DNA from 3 places in the Streptomyces sp. NPDC023723 genome. Region 1 is predicted to be linked to each of the others. Evidence: riboswitches for the same ligand, from Rfam matches in the RefSeq annotation. Region 1 holds a riboswitch; each other region holds the start of a gene.
What was found. Region 1 has a riboswitch for cobalamin ahead of AB0G32_RS21230 (energy-coupling factor ABC transporter permease). Riboswitches for the same ligand answer to the same signal wherever they lie in the genome.
Positions count from the first base shown of each region.

Region 2: linked by a shared signal. The riboswitch ahead of AB0G32_RS33700 (cobalamin biosynthesis protein) and the one ahead of AB0G32_RS21230 (energy-coupling factor ABC transporter permease) in region 1 are both predicted to bind cobalamin.
Region 3: linked by a shared signal. The riboswitch ahead of metE (5-methyltetrahydropteroyltriglutamate--homocysteine S-methyltransferase) and the one ahead of AB0G32_RS21230 (energy-coupling factor ABC transporter permease) in region 1 are both predicted to bind cobalamin.

Region 1 is NZ_JBFAAP010000019.1:120,774-127,384, reverse strand. It holds gene AB0G32_RS21240 (hypothetical protein) at 252-698, opposite strand; gene AB0G32_RS21235 (potassium channel family protein) at 879-1,412, shown strand; cobalamin riboswitch at 1,460-1,649, shown strand; gene AB0G32_RS21230 (energy-coupling factor ABC transporter permease) at 1,679-2,380, shown strand; gene AB0G32_RS21225 (energy-coupling factor ABC transporter substrate-binding protein) at 2,377-2,733, shown strand; gene cbiQ (cobalt ECF transporter T component CbiQ) at 2,734-3,483, shown strand; gene AB0G32_RS21215 (ATP-binding cassette domain-containing protein) at 3,480-4,343, shown strand; gene AB0G32_RS21210 (sigma-70 family RNA polymerase sigma factor) at 4,315-4,917, opposite strand; gene AB0G32_RS21205 (hypothetical protein) at 5,083-5,724, opposite strand; gene AB0G32_RS21200 (methylmalonyl-CoA mutase subunit beta) at 5,926-6,611, shown strand, end outside.
Region 2 is NZ_JBFAAP010000054.1:27,686-34,296, reverse strand. It holds gene AB0G32_RS33715 (class II aldolase/adducin family protein) at 1-413, opposite strand, end outside; gene AB0G32_RS33710 (inorganic phosphate transporter) at 636-1,925, shown strand; gene AB0G32_RS33705 (hypothetical protein) at 1,958-2,179, shown strand; cobalamin riboswitch at 2,355-2,497, shown strand; gene AB0G32_RS33700 (cobalamin biosynthesis protein) at 2,601-3,572, shown strand; gene AB0G32_RS33695 (cobyric acid synthase) at 3,569-5,077, shown strand; gene cobN (cobaltochelatase subunit CobN) at 5,074-6,611, shown strand, end outside.
Region 3 is NZ_JBFAAP010000009.1:28,233-34,843, forward strand. It holds partial or broken gene metE (5-methyltetrahydropteroyltriglutamate--homocysteine S-methyltransferase) at 176-2,489, opposite strand; cobalamin riboswitch at 2,660-2,884, opposite strand; gene AB0G32_RS12905 (neutral/alkaline non-lysosomal ceramidase N-terminal domain-containing protein) at 4,160-6,580, shown strand.

The sequences.
Region 1 (6,611 bases):
GCACGGCGGCCGGCCTGACCGCCGCGGGCACGGCCGCCGCCCTACTGGCACGACGACGCCACCACCGCCGTTGAGCACGGCGGTCGCCGCGGACGCCGGCCCAGGCGGGGGCCGGCACAGCCAGCCGGGCTGACCGCCGTGACCACGGCCGCCGCCCTGCTGGCACGGCGGCGCCGCCAGCGCCGTTGAGTGCGGCGGTGGCGGGCGCCCGCGACGGGTGGACGGGTACGGCCGGATGGCCGCCCGTGCGGTCAGACCGCGCGCCTCGTCTCGTCCTGCCGGCTGGCCAGTGCCCAGATCACGAAGACGTCGATCGCCATCTGGATCACCGACCAGACGGGCGCGTACGGCAGGAACAGGAACTGCGCGACGAGGCTGAGCGAGGCCAGCGCGATGCCGGCGAAGCGGGCCCACGCCATGTCCCTGAGCAGCCCGAACCCGGTGACCAGGACCAGCGCGCCGAGCACGACGTGCAGGACGCCCCAGCCGGTGAGGTTCATCTCGTAGACGTACGTGCCGACGCTGGCGTACACGTCGTCCTCGGCGATCGCCGCGATGCCCTGGAGCACCGCGAGGGCGCCGTTGATCAGCATCAGGACGCCCGCGAAGACGACGCCTCCGGTCACCCAGCCTTGGTGCCGGGCGGCGGAACGCGCGGACGAGGAGGCACCGGGGTTCGGTGCGGCGTGCTGGGTCATGAGGGTGATCCCTTCTCACGGTTCCTCCGAGCCTGTGCCGGACCGCCACCGGCGACCACGCGGGATACGCCGAACGGGTGAAGGACGTCGGAGCGGGTTTACGGCACAGAACATGCGGCCCCGGACACCCTCGCGTTGACTGGCGACGGCAGGCACGGGCGGAACACGCCGGAGGACCCCATGACCACGCCGGGCAGCGCACACGGGCCCCGAGCGGTGTGGAGCACCGCCCGGTCCTGGCTGCTGTGGACCGGCGGCACGGTGGTCACGGTGGTGGCGGCCTACTTCCTGCTCCCGCTCGACGCGCTGGGACCGCACCGCCCCGGTCTGAGCTGGCTGCTGTTCGCCCTGCTGCTGGCCGGCGTCGCCGTCCTGCTGCTGCGCCAGGTGCACCACGTCCTCACCGGCCGCCCGGAGACCCGCCCGGGGCTGGCCATCACGCTGCTGATCCTGCTGTCCGTGCACACCTTCGCCGCCGCGTACTACATCCTCGCCAAGCAGCCCGGGGAGTTCCACGGGCTGCGCACCCGGGTGGACGCCCTGTACTTCACCGTGGTCACTCTCGCCACCGTCGGCTACGGGGACATCACGCCGCGCGGACAGACCGCGCGAGTGGTGACGGTCGTGCAGATCCTGTACACGTTCGTCTTCCTGACGGCCGCCGTGACGGCGCTGAGCGAGCGGGTGCGGGACCTGGTCACCCGCCGCCCCTGAAGATCCACCGGCCCCGAGGCGTGGTTGTCACCACCCGGTCCCGAGCACTAGTGTCACCACGCCTTGGTGAACGGGAAATCGGTGCGACACCGGTGCGGCCCTCGCCACTGTGATCGGGAAGTCCGGCTCCAGCCCCTTGCGAGGGGGCAGCCACTGGGTCCTCACGGACCCGGGAAGGCGGAGTTCGGGCGGTGGTACCCGTCAGCCAGGAGACCGGCCAAGGCGCGTCGTCCATCCACGAGGTGCTGGAGAGGGTCTGCCGAGTCATGCACATAGCCGAGGGTTTCCTGCCTCCGGCGCACGCGATCGCCTGGGGTGTCGCGTCCGCGCCGTTCGTCGTCCACGGAGTACGTTCCCTCACCCGTGAGGTCCGCGAGCATCCGGAGAGCACCCTGCTCCTCGGTGCCGCCGGGGCCTTCACCTTCGTCCTGTCCGCCCTGAAACTGCCGTCGGTGACCGGGAGTTGCTCCCATCCCACCGGCACCGGGCTCGGCGCGATCCTGTTCCGCCCGCCGATCATGGCGGTGCTCGGCACGATCACCCTGCTGTTCCAGGCGCTGCTGCTGGCGCACGGCGGGCTGACCACGCTCGGCGCCAACGTCTTCTCCATGGCGATCGCCGGCCCCTGGGCCGGGTACGCCGTCTACCGGCTGCTGCGCCGCCTCGACGTGCCGCTGATGGCCACGGTGTTCTGCGGCGCGTTCGTCGCCGACCTGGTCACGTACTGCGTCACCAGTGTGCAGCTCGCGCTGGCCTTCCCCGACCCGAGCAGCGGGTTCTGGGGCGCGCTCGGCAAGTTCGGGTCCATCTTCGCGGTCACGCAGATCCCGCTCGCGGTGAGCGAGGGGCTGCTGACGGTGCTGGTGATGCGGCTGCTGGTGCAGTCCAGCGCGGGGGATCTCACCCGGCTCGGCGTGCTGCTGACGGCCAGGGCGACGAGCGACGAGCGGACGGCGGTGGCCCGGTGAAGCGGAACACACGGATCAACCTCCTGCTGCTGCTCGCGGTGGCCGCGCTGGCCGTGCTGCCCCTGGTGTTCGGGCTCGGCGACCACAAGGCGGAGCCGTTCGCCGGGTCCGACGCCGAGGCGGAGACCGCGATCACCGACATCGAACCGGACTACAAACCGTGGTTCTCGCCCCTGTACGAACCCCCGTCCGGGGAGATCGAGTCGGCGCTGTTCGCCGTGCAGGCGGCGCTCGGCGCGGGCGTGCTGGCGTACTACTTCGGGCTGCGCCGGGGCCGGCGGCAGGGCACCCGCGAACAGCATGAGCGGGCCGAGCGGACCGAGTGGGCCGAGCAGCTGCACGAGGACGCCTGAGTGCTGCCGATCGACGCGGCGGCGCACAGCAGCCGCTGGCGCCGCCGGCATCCGGTGGACAAGGCGGTGCTCGCCCTGGGCCTCACGGTGCTGGCGATCTCGCTGCCGCCCTGGCCGGGCGCGGCCCTGGTGCTGGTGACGGCGCTGACCGTGCTGCTCGGCCCGGCCGGGGTGCCGGCCCGGCGGCTGTGGCGGGCGTACCGGGTGCCGCTCGGGTTCTGTGTGACGGGCGCGCTGCCGCTGCTGGTGCGGGCCGGCGGGCCGGGCCCCTTCCTGGGCCTGGCCGCGGACGGCCCGGTGCGCGCCGGTGAGCTGCTGCTGCGCACCTCGGCCGGCTCCCTCGGGGTGCTGCTGTTCGCCTTCACCACCCCGATGTCCGACCTGCTGCCCCGGCTGGTGCGGGCCGGGGTGCCGGCCCCGGTGGTGGACGTGGCACTGGTGACGTACCGGATGAGTTTCCTGCTCCTGGACTCGGTGCGCCGGGTCCGCGCCTCGCAGGCCGCGCGGCTCGGGCACAGCACGCGGGCCGCGGCCTGGCGTTCGCTGGGCGGGCTCGGCGCCACCGCGTTCGTGCGGGCCTTCGACCGGGCGGCGCGGCTGCAGACCGGACTGGCCGGCCGCGGCTACGACGGCACGCTGCGGGTCCTGGTCCCGCCGGCCCGGGTCTCCGGCCGCTTCACGGCGGCGAGCCTCGCCCTGCTCACCGCGCTGACCGCGCTCACCTTCGTCCTGAGAGGTCCGCTGACATGAGCGAGCCGGCACTCCTCGCCCTGCGCGGCGCGTCCTTCGGCTACGAGGACGGTCCCGCCGTGCTCGACGGGCTGGACTTCGACGTGCCCGAGTCACGGGCCCTGGCGCTGCTGGGCCGCAACGGCAGCGGCAAGACCACGCTGATGCGGCTGCTGAGCGGCGGACTGCGGCCGCGGAGAGGGGAGCTGACGGTCCGCGGCGAGCCGGTGACGTACGACCGGAAGGGGCTGACCCGGCTGCGGACCACCGTGCAGGCGGTGGTGCAGGACCCGGACGACCAGCTCTTCGCCGCGTCCGTCGGGCAGGACGTGTCGTTCGGGCCGCTCAACCTCGGTCTGCCGGACGCCGAGGTCCGCGCCCGGGTCGCCGAGGCGCTGGCCGCGCTGGACATCACGGCGCTCGCCGACCGGCCCACCCACCTGCTGTCGTACGGGCAGCGCAAGCGGGCCGCGATCGCGGGGGCGGTCGCGATGCGGCCGAGGGTGCTGATCCTCGACGAACCGACCGCCGGGCTCGACCCGGACGGCCAGGAACGCCTGCTGACCACCCTCGACGCGCTGCGCGCCGACGGCACCACCGTGGTCATGGCCACCCACGACGTCGACCTGGCGCTGCGCTGGGCCGACGACGCGGCGCTGCTCACCCCGGACGGCGTGCACACCGGGCCGGCCGCCGGGATGCTGGCCCGCACGGATCTGCTGTCCCGTGCGGGCCTGCGGCTGCCGTGGGGCATCGCGGCGGCCCGGCTGCTGCGCGCCCGGGGCCTGCTGCCGGACACGGCACCGGGGCCGCGTACGGCGGAGGAACTGGCGGCGGTGGCGGAGCCGTCGCTCAGACCGGCACCGCCTCGCTCTCGTTGAGGGACCGGATCAGCGCGGTGCGGGCACGGGCCACGCGGGAGCGGACCGTGCCGACCGGGCAGTCGCTGACCGCGGCGGCCTGCGCGTAGGGCAGCCCGAGCAGCTGGGTCAGGACGAACGCCTCGCGGCGGTCGGCGGGCAGCGCGTCCAGCAGTCCGGCGAGGGCGATCCCCTCGTCGAAGCCGGGCAGGTCGCGCGCCTGGGCGCGTTCGACGGCCGCCGCCCAGTCCGCGGTGTCCGACAGCCGGGGCCGGCGGGTGGTGCGGCGGATGCTGTCGGCCACCGCGCGCCGGGCGATGGACAGCAGCCAGGTACGGGCCGAGCAGCGGCCCTCGAACCGGTGCAGGCTGCCCAGGGCCCGCAGGAACGTCTCCTGGGTCAGGTCGTCGGCGCTCTGCGGATCGGCGCCGAGGAACGTCACGTGGCGGCGGACGTCGCGGTGCAGGGCCCGGACGAAACGCTCGACGGCGTCCGGGTCGCCGGTCCGGGCGGCCAGCGCCCAGGCGGTTATCGACTCCTCTCCCGGCTGCTCGGGCTCTCTTGGCGGGTACGGCGGCAAGACGGCAGTGGTCACCTGTGTGTCCTCGCGGTTGCGCGACCGGCGTCCGGGCAGCGGCGGCCGACGGGCACGGCGGCCCGGGCCGGTGAAGGGTGGCGGCCGGGCACGGCTGTGCGCGGCCGGTGCCCGGGGCGGCGGACGGCAGAGCGGTCCGCGACGGCCTCGGGAAGCCGGCTGTCGTCAGGCGACAGCGAACCCTTCCGGCGGACCCCGGGGCGTGATCGCGTACGCGAGCGGGAGCGGCCGCGGGGCGCCCCCGTCATCGGCCCGGCGGGCCCGGACCGGCGGGCGCCCCGGCAGCGCGGGAACCCGGGGCAGCGGGCGCAGCGGTGCGCGCAGCCACCCGGCGACGGCCCGCAGGAGACGGAAGGCGGCGCGTTCGCCGTACGCCAGCCAGGCGCCGCTGAGCAGGGCGGCGAGCAGGTGCGCGGCGAGCATGCCGGGCGCGGCGGCCGGGCCCTGCTCCATCACAGCCGGGCCCTGCTCCATCACATGGGCATGGCCCATCTCCATCGCGCCCATGCCGGACGGGCCGGACATCCCGCCCGCCGCTCCCGCCCCCGCCCCCGCCCCCTGCCCGAAGGAGAAGAAGCCGTGCAACGCCCCCTGCGCGGCCACCGTGAAGGCACCCACCGGCACCGGTCCGCGCTCCCGCCCCGCGAGCCACCAGGCCGCCCCGCCGGTGAGCACCGCACCACCCGTCACGGCCGGCCACGGCACCGCCGTACCGGACATCAGGACGTGCCCCAGGGCGGCGAGCAGCACGCAGACGGCCGCGAACACCGCGGCGCGCACCGTGCGCGAGCACCACCCGGCGGTCATGACCCCCCTCCCCCTCCCCCTCCCCCTCCGCCCTCCGTACCTCCGGGAATACGCACAGCGCCCCGGACCCCCTCACCCGGTGACGCAGGTCACACACCACTCCCCCGGACGGACGAGCGTCCCACATCACACCGCCGAAGAGAACAAGGTCACAAGTGCGCCCTCTGCTGCCCGTCCGCCGTCCTGCCCTAGCATCCGAGCATGACGGTCCTGCCTGACGACGGGCTCCCGCCGGCGGCCGAGTTCCCTGACGCGACACATGAGCAGTGGCAGCACCTCGTGGCGGGTGTCCTGCGCAAGTCCGGCAAGGAGTTCTCGGACGACGCCGAGGCGGAGCAGAAGCTCTCCACCGCGCTGGAAGACGGGCTGCGCGTCCGGCCCCTCTACACCTCCAGGGACACCGCGCCCAACCCCGGACTGCCCGGCTTCGCGCCCTTCGTGCGCGGTGGCCGGGCCGAGGGGCACACGGCCGGCGGCTGGGACGTGCGCCAGCGGCACACGGTCGCGGACCGGGGCGCGGTCCTGGCCGACCTGGAGAACGGCGTCACCTCCCTGTGGCTGGCCGGCCTCCCGGTCGCGTCCCTCGCCGACGCGCTGGACGGCGTCCACCTGGACCTGGCGCCCGTCGCCCTGGACGCCGGCGCCCAGTCCGAGGCGGCGGCGCGGCGGCTGCTCGGGCTGTACGAGGAGCGCGGCGTCGCCCCCGAGGCGGTGCGCTGCACCCTGGGCGCCGACCCGCTGGGCCACGAGGCGCGCACGGGACGGCCGTACGACGTCGCCTGGGCGGTGGTCCGGGAGCGCGCCGAGAGGTTCCCGGGGCTGCGCGCGCTGACCGTGGACGCGCTGCCGTACCACGAGGCCGGCGGGTCGGCGGCGCAGGAACTGGG
Region 2 (6,611 bases), on a different contig from region 1:
TACTGGGCGACCCGGACGGGGCCGCCGAGGGCCGCGGCCATGTAGTGCGCCAGTGGCAGTTCCGGGACCAGGGTGGAGACGGCCGTGGCGTGCACGGCGTGGGTGTGGACGACGGCGCCCGCGTCGGTGTGCCGGTACACCGCGAGGTGCATGGGCAGTTCGCTGGTCGGGACCAGGGCGCCGAGCACCTGCCGTCCGTCGGCCAGCGCGACGCCGGTGACGTCGTCCGGTGCGAGCCGGTCGTACGGCACGCCGGACGGCGTGACCAGGACGGTGTCGCCGACCCGGACCGAGACGTTGCCGGAGGTGCCGACCACCAGACCGTCGGCGACCGTGCGCCGGGCGGTGGCCACCAGCGCCGCCCAGGCGCGCGCCTCTTCCGGGCGCACGACCCCGCCCCGCGACTCGGACACGATGCCGCCTCCTTCACCCGGTGGTTCCCGCCCCGGCGATCCTGCCAGGCGGGGGCGGACCGGCGCACCGGGCGGGCAGTGATCCTCCGCCCGGGGAGTCGAGACCGAGGGGGGGCGGTGGCTCCGATTCCGGACACCATGAAGCCCCCCTCAGTTCATCTTCCGTTCACCCTGGTTGCCTACGTTCAACCAGCCAATGACCTCGAACGATTGCCTGGGTAAATGGAAAGCTTCTCGCTGATCCTCGCGATTGTGGTGGTGACCGCACTCGCGTTTGATTTCACGAACGGTTTCCACGACACCGCGAACGCGATGGCAACGACCATTTCGACCGGTGCGCTCAAGCCCAAGGTCGCGGTGGCCATGTCCGCCGTGCTGAACCTCGTGGGCGCATTCCTCTCCGTGGAGGTCGCCAACACGATCTCCAAGGGTCTCGTCGACGAGACCGGCATCCGTCCCGAGGTCATCTTCGCCGCCCTGGTCGGCGCGATCCTCTGGAACCTGCTGACCTGGCTGGTCGGGCTGCCGTCCAGTTCCTCGCACGCCCTCATGGGCGGTCTGATCGGCGCCGCGATCGCCTCGGCGGGCGTCGGCGCGGTGCACGGCGACGTCCTCGTCACCAAGGTGCTGCTCCCGGCGGTCGCCGCCCCGGCGGTGGCGGGCGTCGCGGCCCTGGTCGCCACCCGGCTGTCGTACCGGCTGGGCCGGGGGGCCGACGGCCGGGCGGCCGAGAAGGGCTACCGGGCCGGGCAGATCGCCTCGGCCGGTCTGGTCTCGCTGGCGCACGGCACCAACGACGCCCAGAAGACGATGGGCATCATCACCCTCGCCCTGGTGGCCGGCGGCGCCCTCGCCCCCGACTCCGACCCGCCGGTCTGGGTCATCCTGTGCGCGGGCCTCGCCATCGCGATGGGCACCTACCTCGGCGGCTGGCGGATCATCCAGACCATGGGCAAGGGCCTGACCGACCTCCAGCCGCAGCAGGGCTTCGCCGCCCAGACCAGCGCCGCGACGGTCATCCTGGCCTCCTCCCACCTCGGCTTCTCCCTCTCCACCACGCACTCGGTCTCCGGTTCGGTGATGGGGGCCGGCCTCGGCCGCAAGGGCGGGGTGGTGCGCTGGTCCACGGCGACCCGGATGGTCGTCGCCTGGGTGCTGACGCTGCCGGCCGCGGCCCTGGTCGCCGCGCTCGCCGAGTGGGTCTGCTCGCTGGGCGACTGGGGCACGGCGCTGGTCGCGGTGCTGCTGGTCGCCGCGAGCTTCGCGATCTGGCGGATCTCCCGGCGCGAGGTCGTCGACCACACCAACGTCGCCGTCCCGGACGGCGCGGAACCGGCCGGCGTGGTGACCGCGGCGGTGGCCGCGGTGGCCCCGCCGCCGGTCGGCCCCCCGGCCGACGCCCCCGACGCCCCCGGCGGTCTCCCCCCGGTCGAGAGCCTCGCGGCCGCCATCCCGGCCCAGCCCTCCGAACTCCCCGACGCCCCGGCCCGTTCGGCCGCCACCCCCGTCTGAGTCCCGGCCGGGCCGGAAGGAAGAGAAGCAGTATGGACATCGACTGGGCAGCCCTCGGCTCCGTCTTCGGCGTCGGCCTCGGGGCCACCGTCGCCCTGGTGACCCTGTTCACCCTCGGCATCGCCGGCCTGACCCGCCAGGAGCGGGCCGCCGCGCAGGGCGGCTCGGCGGGCCTCGCGGTCACCGGCGCGTACGTCTGCTTCGCGGCGTGCGCGGCGGCGGTGGCGTACGGGATCTATCTGATCGTGGCCTGAGGCGCCGCCGGATGTGTCGTCGGCCACCCCGGCCCCCGGGGTGGCGCACCCGCCTCCCCTGGTCATGTCCGGGTCCAGGGAGGGCAATCCGGACCCGCACCGGGCTCTTTCGGCCCGCGCGGGCCGCCGTACGGCCGCCCGCGCTCCTCCGTCGCAGGTCAACGGCAAGTTGACGGGTGTTCTCGGCACGTGGTGGACTTCCGGGGCCATGTACGGCGGCAGGAGAGGAAGCCCGGTGCGAATCCGGCGCGGTCCCGCCACTGTGACCGGGGAGTGCTCCCCGGGAGTCAGGAACTCTCACCGCCGGTCTCGTCGAACCAGGGCGTGGACACCCTAGTGAGGACATAACGCGATGCTCGGCCGCCGTTCAGACCGCAGGTCCGGTTCCCCCGTCTCCGATCGCGTGACCGGCTGACGTCCCGTGCGTGCCGGACGCGTCTTCGCGTACGGCGCCACCGCCGGCCTCCTCGGTGACCTGCTCCTCGGCGATCCCCGCCGCGGGCATCCGGTCGCCGTGTTCGGCCGCGCGGCCGGTGCCGTCGAACAACTGCTGTGGCGGGACCACCGGGGTGTGGGCGCCCTGCACACCGCCGTGTGCGCCGGTGGCGCCGTCGCCCTGGGCGCCGTGGCCGCCCGGGCCGTACGCCCCTGGCCCGCCGCCTCCATCACCCTGACCGCCGCCGCCACCTGGGCCGTGGTCGGCGGGACCTCGCTGGCCCGGGAGGCGTCCGCGATCGGACGGGCGCTGACGGCCGGGGACGTCGAGGGCGCCCGGGAGCGGCTGCCGCACCTGTGCGGGCGGGACCCGCAGGCACTGGACGCCGACGGGATCGCCCGGGCCGTGGTGGAGTCCGTCGCCGAGAACACCTCCGACGCGGTGGTGGGCGCGCTGGTGTGGGGGGCCGCGGCCGGGGTGCCGGGGCTGCTCGGCTTCCGGGCCGTCAACACCCTCGACGCCATGGTCGGCCACAAGTCGCCCCGCCACCGGCGCTACGGCTGGGCCTCGGCCCGGCTGGACGACGTGGCCGGAGGGCCGGGCGCCCGGCTGACCGCCGTACTGGCCGCCGCGGCCGGCGGCGATCCCCGGGGTGCCGTACGGGCCTGGCGGACCGACGCCGGCCGGCATCCGAGCCCCAACGCCGGGCCGGTGGAGGCGTCCTTCGCGGGCGCCCTCGGGGTACGGCTGGGCGGGACCCTGGCGTACGGCGGCCGGGTCGAGCACCGGCCCGTCCTCAACGGGGCGCACGGGCGGACCGTGCGCGTCGCCGACATCGACCGGGCGGTACGGCTGTCCCGGCGCGTGAGCTGGCTCGCGCTCGGCGTGTGCGCGGGCGCCCGGATCGCAGGCGCCCAGATCGCGGGGGCCCGGCTGCTGAAAGGACGTGACGCGTGAACGGCGGTCTGCTCGTCGCCGGTACCACCTCCGACGCCGGCAAGAGCGTCGTGACCGCCGGGATCTGCCGGTGGCTGGTGCGGCAGGGCGTGAAGGTGGCTCCGTTCAAGGCGCAGAACATGTCGCTCAACTCGTTCGTGACCCGGGAGGGCGCGGAGATCGGACGGGCGCAGGCCATGCAGGCGCAGGCGTGCCGGGTGGAGCCGACCGCGCTGATGAACCCCGTGCTGCTCAAGCCCGGCGGCGAGCAGAGCAGCCAGGTCGTGCTGCTCGGCAAGCCGGTCGGTGAGATGAGCGCCCGCGGCTACCACGGCGGACGGCAGCGGCGGTTGCTCGGCACCGTGCTGGAGTGCCTGGCCGAACTGCGGGGCACGTATGACGCGGTGATCTGTGAAGGGGCGGGCAGTCCGGCGGAGATCAACCTGCGCCGGACCGACATCGTGAACATGGGGATCGCGCGCGGCGCCGGGCTGCCCGTCCTGGTCGTCGGGGACATCGACCGGGGCGGTGTCTTCGCCTCCTTCTTCGGCACGGTCGCGCTGCTCGCGCCCGAGGACCAGGCGCTGGTCGCCGGGTTCCTGGTGAACAAGTTCCGGGGCGACGTGTCGTTGCTGAAACCGGGCCTGGACATGCTCCACGGGCTCACCGGGCGGCGGACGTACGGCGTGCTGCCGTACCGGCACGGGCTCGGCATCGACGAGGAGGACGGGATGGCGGTGTCGCTGCGCGGCGCCGTCCGGGAGTCCCGGGTCACCGCCCCCGTCGGCGCGGACGTGCTGCGGGTCGCCGTCTGCGCGGTCCCGCTGATGTCCAACTTCACGGACGTGGACGCGCTCGCCGCCGAACCGGGGGTCGTGGTGCGGTTCGTGGACCGGCCGGAGGAACTGGCCGACGCGGATCTGGCCGTGGTGCCGGGGACCCGGGGGACGGTCCGGGCCCTTGCCTGGCTGCGGGAGCGGGGGCTCGCGGACGCGCTGACGCGCCGGGCCGCCGAGGGCCGGCCCGTGCTCGGCGTCTGCGGCGGCTTCCAGCTCCTCGGGGAGCACATCGAGGACGACGTCGAGTCGCGCGCCGGGCACGTGGCCGGGCTCGGCGTGCTGCCGGTGCGGGTGCGGTTCGCCCGCGAGAAGACCCTCACCCGGCCGGTCGGCGAGGCCCTCGGCGAACGGGTCGAGGGGTACGAGATCCATCACGGCGTCGCCGAGGTGACGGGCGGCGAGCCGTTCCTGGACGGCTGCCGGGTCGGCCAGACCTGGGGCACGCACTGGCACGGTTCGCTGGAGTCGGACGGGTTCCGGCGGGCGTTTTTGCGCGAGGTGGCCGCCGCCGCGGGCCGCCGCTTCGTGCCCGCGCCCGACACGAGCTTCGCCGCGCTGCGCGAGGAGCAGCTCGACCGGCTCGGCGACCTGATCGAACAGCACGCGGACACGGACGCGCTGTGGCGGCTCATCGAGTCCGGCGCGCCACAAGGACTGCCTTTCATTCCACCGGGAGCGCCCGCATGAGCACTGTCTTGTTGTTGTCGACCGCCGACACGGATCTGCTGGCGGCCCGGGCCGCGTCCGGCGCCGCGTACCGGATCGGCAACCCGAACCGGGTCGACGTCCAGGAGGAACTGCCCGCGCTGCTGGCGGGCGCCGACCTCGTCGTCGTACGGCTGCTCGGCGGCAAGCGGGCCTGGGAGGACGGGCTGGCGGCGCTGAAGGCGTCCGGGGTGCCGACCGTGCTGCTCGGCGGGGAGTCGGTGCCGGACGCGGAGCTGATGGCCGAGTCGTCGGTGCCGGCCGGTGTGGTGGCGCAGGCGTTGCGCTACCTGGTCGAGGGCGGGCCGGACAACCTCACCCAGCTCGCCCGGTTCCTCTCCGACACCGTGCTGCTGACCGGCGAGGGCTTCGAGGAGCCGCGCAGGATGCCGGAGTACGGCGTGCACGGCGAACGCCCGTACACGGAGGGCCGCCCGACCGTGGGGGTGCTCTTCTACCGCGCCCACGAACTGAGCGGCAACACCGGCTTCGTCGACACGCTGTGCGACGCGATCGAGGCGAAGGGCGCCAACGCCCTTGCCGTGTACTGCGGTTCGCTGCGCGGCGCGGACGCCGGGCTGTACGAGATCCTCGGCCGGGCCGACGCCCTGGTCGCCACCGTGCTCGCGGCCGGCGGCACGCACGCCTCGCAGGCGTCGGCGGGCGGCGACGAGGAGGCGTGGGACATCGGCGCGCTGGCCGACCTGAACATCCCGGTGCTGCAAGGGCTCTGCCTCACCTCGTCCAAGGCGGTCTGGGAGGCGTCCGACGCCGCGCTCTCCCCCATGGACGCGGCGATGCAGGTCGCGATCCCGGAGTTCGACGGCCGGCTGGTGACGGTGCCGTTCTCCTTCAAGGAGCAGGGTCCCGACGAGGTCCCGGTCTACGTGGCCGACCCCGAGCGGGCCGGGCGGGTCGCCGGGATCGCGGTGCGGCACGCGGCGCTGGGGCACAAGGCCAACGCCGAGAAGAAGATCGCGCTGGTCTTCACCGCGTACCCGACCAAGCACTCGCGGGTGGGCAACGCGGTGGGTCTGGACACCCCGGCGTCGGCGGTCCGGGTGCTGGACGCGCTGCGGGACGCCGGGTACGCGGTCTCCGGCTACCCCTCCGGCGGCGACGAGCTGATCCACCGGCTGATCGAGGCCGGCGGGCACGACGTCGAGTGGCTGACGGAGGACCAGTTGGCGGCGGCGCCCGCGCGGGTGCCGCTGGCGGACTACCGGGCGTGGTTCGAGAAGCTCGACCCCTCGCTGCGGGACGGCATGGTGGAGGCGTGGGGCGAGCCGCCGGGCTCGCTCTACGTGGACGGCGACGACATCGTGCTGGCGTCCCTCCAGTTCGGGAACGTGGTCGTGATGATCCAGCCGCCGCGCGGCTTCGGGGAGAACCCGATCGCGATCTACCACGACCCCGACATGCCGCCGTCGCACCACTACCTGGCCGCCTACCGCTGGCTGGACCACAGCTTCGGCGCCGACGCGGTGGTGCACATGGGCAAGCACGGCACGATGGA
Region 3 (6,611 bases), on a different contig from region 1:
AATTTGGGTAAATCCAAGCGCTGGTGTGGTCGGACGGGTGCCGGCCCTTCGCGTGTCGCGCGGCATGCGCAGACAGCAGACTCTCGGCTGCATCGGGCCGCCTTCGGCCTCGGTCGTGGTGGTGCTCTGGAAGGGCCGGGACGCTTGTGGCGTCCCGGCCCACCGCCTTCGCCGGTCAGGGGGCGGGCACCTCACCGCGGACGATGCGGGCGGCGGCGACCAGGTTCTCCAGGGAGGCGCGGGTCTCGGGCCAGGCGCGGGTCTTCAGGCCGCAGTCGGGGTTGACCCAGAGCCGTTCGGCCGGGATGGCCTGCAAGCCGGTGCGCAGCAGGTCCGCGGCCTCGTCGACGCTCGGCACGCGCGGGGAGTGGATGTCGTAGACACCGGGCCCGGCCTCGCGCGGATAGCCGTGGGCGGCCAGTTCCCGGGCCACCTGCATGTGCGAGCGGGCGGCCTCCAGACTGATCACGTCGGCGTCGAGGTCGTCGATGGCCCGGACGATGTCGCCGAACTCGGCGTAGCACATGTGGGTGTGGATCTGCGTGTCCGGACGCACCCCGCTCGTGCTGAGCCGGAACGCCTCGGTCGCCCACGCCAGGTACGCCGCGCGGTCGGCGGCCCGCAGCGGCAGCGTCTCGCGCAACGCGGGCTCGTCGACCTGGATGACCGAGGTGCCGGCCGCCTCCAGGTCGGTCACCTCGTCGCGCAGGGCGAGGGCGACCTGGCGGGCGGTGTCGCCAAGCGGCTGGTCGTCGCGGACGAAGGACCAGGCGAGCATGGTGACCGGACCGGTGAGCATGCCCTTGACTGGTCGGTCGCTCAGCGACTGGGCGTACGACGTCCAGCGAACCGTCATCGGCTCGGGGCGGGAGATGTCGCCGGCCAGGATCGGCGGGCGGACGTAGCGGGTGCCGTAGGACTGGACCCAGCCGTGCTGGGTGGCGAGGTAGCCGGTGAGCTGCTCGGCGAAGTACTGGACCATGTCGTTGCGTTCGGGTTCGCCGTGCACGAGGACGTCGATGCCGGTCGTCTCCTGGAAGGAGACGACCTCCTGGATCCTTGATGCGCTCCTCGTAGCCTGCGGTGTCGATACGGCCGGCGCGCAGGTCGGCCCGGGCCGTACGGAGTTCGCCGGTCTGCGGGAAGGAGCCGATGGTCGTGGTCGGCAGCAGCGGCAGTTTGAGGTGGGCGCGCTGGGCGGCGGCGCGTTCGGCGTACGGCTGGGAGCGGCGGGCGTCGGCGCCCGTCACGGCCTCGGCGCGGGCCCGTACGGCCGGGTCGCGGGTGATCGGCGAGCCGGCGCGGGAGGCGAGGTCGGCGCGGTTGGCGGCGAGTTCCCCGGCGATGGCGTCGGTGCCCAGGGCGAGACCCTTGGCGAGGACGGCGATCTCGGCGGTCTTCTGCTTGGCGAAGGCCAGCCAGCGCAGGACCTGCGGATTGATGTCCCGCTCGGCCGCCGTGTCCAGGGGGACGTGGAGCAGGGAGCAGGAGGCGGCGACGTCGACCCGGTCGGCGAGCCCGAGCAGGGTGCCGAGGGTGGACAGCGACTTCTGCAGGTCGTTGATCCAGATGTTGCGGCCGTTGACGACACCGGCGACCAGCCGTTTGCCGGGCAGTCCGCCGACGGCGGCCAGGGCGTCCAGGGTGGCGGCGGCAGCGTCGGTGAAGTCCAGCGCGAGTCCCTCGACCGGGGCCTGGGTCAGCACCGACAGTGCGTCCCCGAGCCGGTCGAAGTAGGAGGCGACGAGCAGCTTCGGCCGGTCCGTGAGGCCACCGAGATCGCGGTAGGCGCGCTCGGCGGCGTTCAACTCGGCCGGGGTACGGTCCTGCACGAGGGCGGGCTCGTCGAGCTGCACCCACTCGGCACCGGCCGTCCGCAGGTCGGCGAGCACCTCGGCGTACACGGGCAGCAGCCGGTCCAGCAGGGTCAGCGGCTCGAAGCCGGCCGGTGCGTCCGGTGCGGGCTTGGCCAGCAGCAGGTACGTCACGGGTCCGACCAGCACGGGCCGGGCGGTGAGGCCCTGGGCGAGGGCTTCCTTCAGCTCGGCCACCTGCTTGGTGGAGTCAGCCGTGAAGACGGTGTCGGGGCCCAGTTCGGGAACCAGGTAGTGGTAGTTGGTGTCGAACCACTTGGTCATCTCCAGCGGTGCCACCTCCTGGGTGCCGCGTGCCATGGCGAAGTATCCGTCGAGGGGGTCGGATGCGACGGCGGCACGGTGCCGCTTGGGGATCGCGCCCACCATGACGGTGGTGTCCAGGACGTGGTCGTAGTACGAGAAGTCGCAGGTGGGCACCTCGTGGATGCCGGCGTCGACGAGCTGCCGCCAGTTGCCGCGGCGCAGCTCCGCGGCGGTGGCCCGGAGGGCGTCGGCGGTGACGCGGCCCTTCCAGTAGCCCTCGACGGCCTTCTTCAGTTCCCGGTTCCGACCCTGGCGGGGGTAGCCGTACACGGTGGCCCGTGCTGCCGCGGTCGCGGACTTCGCTGTCACGGAGATCTCCTTCGCGAGATGAATCCCTGAGATCCCGGAGCCGGGACGAGAGCGCGAAGGGAACGACGGACCGGACGGCAACGACCCCTGTGCGGCAAAAGCACGGTCGTTCCATCTGGTGTGTACGCCGACCCGCCCTCGAGGCCACCGGGATGTCCACGTACGGATCGGTCCGCACGCGGGCAGTTGGCAGGTCTTCGGACTTGCGAGCACGCCCTCCGTGACGGAGGACACCTACTGGCCGTCGCTTCCCAGGCCCGGTATCTCGAACCCAGTGCGTATGACGGCGGTCGTTCCCGCTCACCGCTGCGGGGCAGTCCCGGATTCCCACCGGGTTCCCTCTTACGACGCATCCCGCCTGGCGGACGGGGCGAACCAGCTGCTGAGGTCACCCTACGGGGTGGCGCCGCGAAAGGAAGAGCGCCGTCCATCATCCGGGAGGCGGGCCGGGGCGTCCGGCGGGGGCAGCGGTGAGGGACCCTCGCCGCTGTGGTGCCGCGAGCCCTTGGGCCCGCGTTCCGCACGGCGAGGCCGGCGACCCGGGCCCGCTGGTACCGGCTCGACCCGGGGGGCCCGGACCGGTCGCCCGCCACAGCCGGTGGGCGGACATCAGCCGCCAGGCCCTGACCTTAATCCCGCCCAGGCCGGACAGGCCCTGGCCCAGTTGACCCAGCAGTGCGCACCCGGGCGTCCCGCTCCCGGACACACGGGCCCAGGCCACGCTCCGCTCCCACCGCTGCCCTCGCCGTCGGGCCGCCGCGCATGTCCGGACCGGGCCGGGAGCGTACGCCGAACCGTACAACCACGTGACACCGATACGTACACAGAGATCCCACGCGACTCGCGGCCCAGCAGCGGGAGGGGAAATGCCCCTTTGACCTGCCATGAAACCGGCGCGGTTACCCAGCCGTCCCTGCCGCCAACTCGCACACCTCTCCTTCAGCCGTATGCATTGTTTGCAGCGCCCTCCCCATAATCCGCGTCGCTGACCTTGCTCGCCCGGGTGGCCGACGCAGAGCATGAAGTCCGGCCATGGGATCCGGGACGCCCCCCCGCGATGTGCGGACGTCCGCTGGCCTCCCTGGGAAATCTGCGTTCGACTTTCACATGCATCCGACACGGAGAGATCTGGAGCGTGAACCTGCCTCCGGTGAGTGATCCTTGACGAGTCCCGCCTGCCGGGCGGCAGGCGGGACTTGCCGACAGGTGGGCCGATCAGCGAGGTCGGGTCATCAGCAGATTCCGAGTGCCTTCCCTGCCCGTGTCCTCACAGGCAAGGGAGAAACCGCGACCAATTGCCGCTCGTCGACTTCTGCTGCAAAGCAAGTTCAAAAGATGTACATGCAGACATCCCGCCTGTCGAGGCGTTCAGCCTGCCGGCCTCGCCGCCCGTGAGATCTTCTCCTCGCACGAAAGGACAGAAGCCGCAGACAAGCGCGCTCCGCATCCGCCAGGGCGACCGCACAGACCGGAACCTTCCCCCAACGAAGCCTGCTTCACCACCATTTGGCTGCGTTCAGAAAATTGAGTCGCCGGTATTGTCACGGAGATGACGGCGCCGTAGCTTTCTGACCGCGTCGACATGAAAGGGCAGGCCGCAGCCCGTCGACACATCTCATGGAACACAAGCGACTCATCGCAACCGAACAGGGACGACCGAGGTGACGCAGATGAAGCGTGAGAACGACGCGAGCGCAGCCGAAGAACCGCTGAGCAGACGGGGGTTCGTCGGAAGCTCACTGGCCGCCGCGGTGGCCGTCGCCGCAGGCAGCGCCATGGCCACCGTAGTGCCCGCGGCAGCCGACACGGCGAAAGCGGATTCGGCCGGCAAGACCACCGATCCGTCGGCCAAGCTCCAAGTGGGCGCCGCGGTGAAGGACATCACCCCGACGTCCGACATGTTCCCCCTCACCCGCGCACCCAACGTGACCCTGAACGGGGTCCTCGACCCGCTCCACACACGTGTGCTCGCGCTGTCGAGCGGTGCCGCGACCGTACTGGTCGTGTCCACCGAAACCGGGAGAGGTCCTTACGGTCCGCAGTTCGCGGAAGCCGTGGCCAAGCAGACCGGCATACCGATCGAGGCCGTGTTCCTCACGGCCACCCACTCGCACGCGGCCCCCGAGGTGACCGTCGAGCAGAACTACACGTTCGACGACAGTGACCCCGACGTCACCAACCTCCAGCGGTGGGGCAAACTGGTGATGGACCGGATGCTGGAAGCCGCCGCGGAGGCCGTGCGGAACATGCGCCCAGCGACCGTGGGCATCGGCTACTCCGAGAGCTACGTCAACGTCAACCGCAGCGCGGTCTACAACAAGGTCGCCGACGACGGAACGGTCACCGAGTACCGCAACCTCGGCTTCAACCCGACCGGCCCCACCGACCGCAAGGTCGCCACCCTCCGCTTCGACGGCCTCGACGGCGAGCCGATCGCCTTCCTCGTCAACTACGCCGTGCACGGCACCGTCATGCACGCCAACACCATCGGCGAAAACGGCGCCACGAAGATCAGCTCCGACATCCCGGGCCAGATCTCCACCTGTCTCGAAGACAAGTACGCCGGATCGGTCGCCCTCTGGCTGAGCGCCGCCGCCGGCGACCAGAACCCCATAGTCCAGAACGACATCTACACCCGCGACCCGAAGACGGGCGAGTTCTCGGAAAAGTTCTCCGACAACTACGACATCCTGAGCTACGTGTCGCGGATCAACTTCGCGGACGTGGAGACGGCGCTGGCATCGATCAGCCGCACCAGCGGCGACGTCACGGTCAACTTCGACTACGCGGAGACGACCATCCCGGGCACCACCAGCAGCGACTTCATGGTCTCACTGCAACTGCTGCGCATCGGGGACATCGCACTCGTCGGCTACTCCGGAGAACTGTTCAGCCGGCTCGGACACGACCTGAAGGACGGCTCGCTGCTCAAGCACACCCTGGTCCTCAACCACTGCTGGCAGAAGACCACCCAATACACCGGCTACGTCGCCGACGACAAGTCGAAGGCGGAGGGCGGATTCGGCACCACCGCCCCGTTCAGGACCGGCTATCTCTCCAAGGCCCTGGTCAAGCTGCAGAACGCGCTGATCAAGGAGACCGACAAGTGGACCCTGGGCGGCGACGGCACGGCCACCAACTCCGCCGGCCGTACCGTGCTGATCGGCCTGAGCGGGCGCCCCGACGGTTCGGACGCCGACCGGATCGTCAACTCCGCGGGCAAGGTGCTGCTGAAGCACGTGAAGGTCGCCAAGGACGCGAGCGGCAAGCGCCATGTGAACCTGGGCAACGGCTTCCTGCTCTACCCGGGCACCGACGCCAAGCTCGGATCGGGCAACGCGGTGGTGCGGAGCTTCGGAAGCTATCCCCAGACCGACCCCACCGGCACGACCAAACAGCCCCTGGACTGGCGACTCCTCGACATCAGCGGCAACACCGCGGTCCTCGCCACCGCCGAAATCGTGGACGGGGCCGAATTCAACCCGGACGACAACAGCAACGCCTGGAACACGAGCAACCTCCGCGCCTGGCTCAACAGCACCGGCGGCAAGAACCTGGCCGGCGACCCGACGGGCTTCTACGACGCGGCCTTCACCGCCGCGGAGAAGCGGAAGATCCTCAAGACCGCGGTGTCCATGAAGTCCTCCGGCTCCTACCCCGCCTACAACAAACTGCTCAGCAGCGACTGGTGGGGCACCTGGACCACGACCGGCACCAGCACCACGGACTACGTGTGGGCGCTCAGCGGCGAGGAGGCGTTCCGGTACTTCGGCCCCAGCAAGATCGCGACCGAGGCCGAGCTGGGCTTCGACCCGGCCAACTACACCAACGGCTACTTCGTCCCCACCGCCTACGCGCACAACGCGGGCGTCAAAATCAACGAAGGTGACAACGGCCCGTCGTTCGTCGGCTTCGGCGACGTATGGACCCGCTCGCCGGGCGCACCGGCCGACGGAACCGACTACTACGGCGTGTTCCTGGGATCCACCGGCTCCCTCAACGTCGGCCGCCCCGTCACGCGCCCCTACGGCACACTGCCGATCATCACGGTTGGCCTCGCGCTTTCGAGAGTGGGCTTGTCCGGGTCCTGATCAAATAAGCGGAGAGCGCTGCTGATCCGCG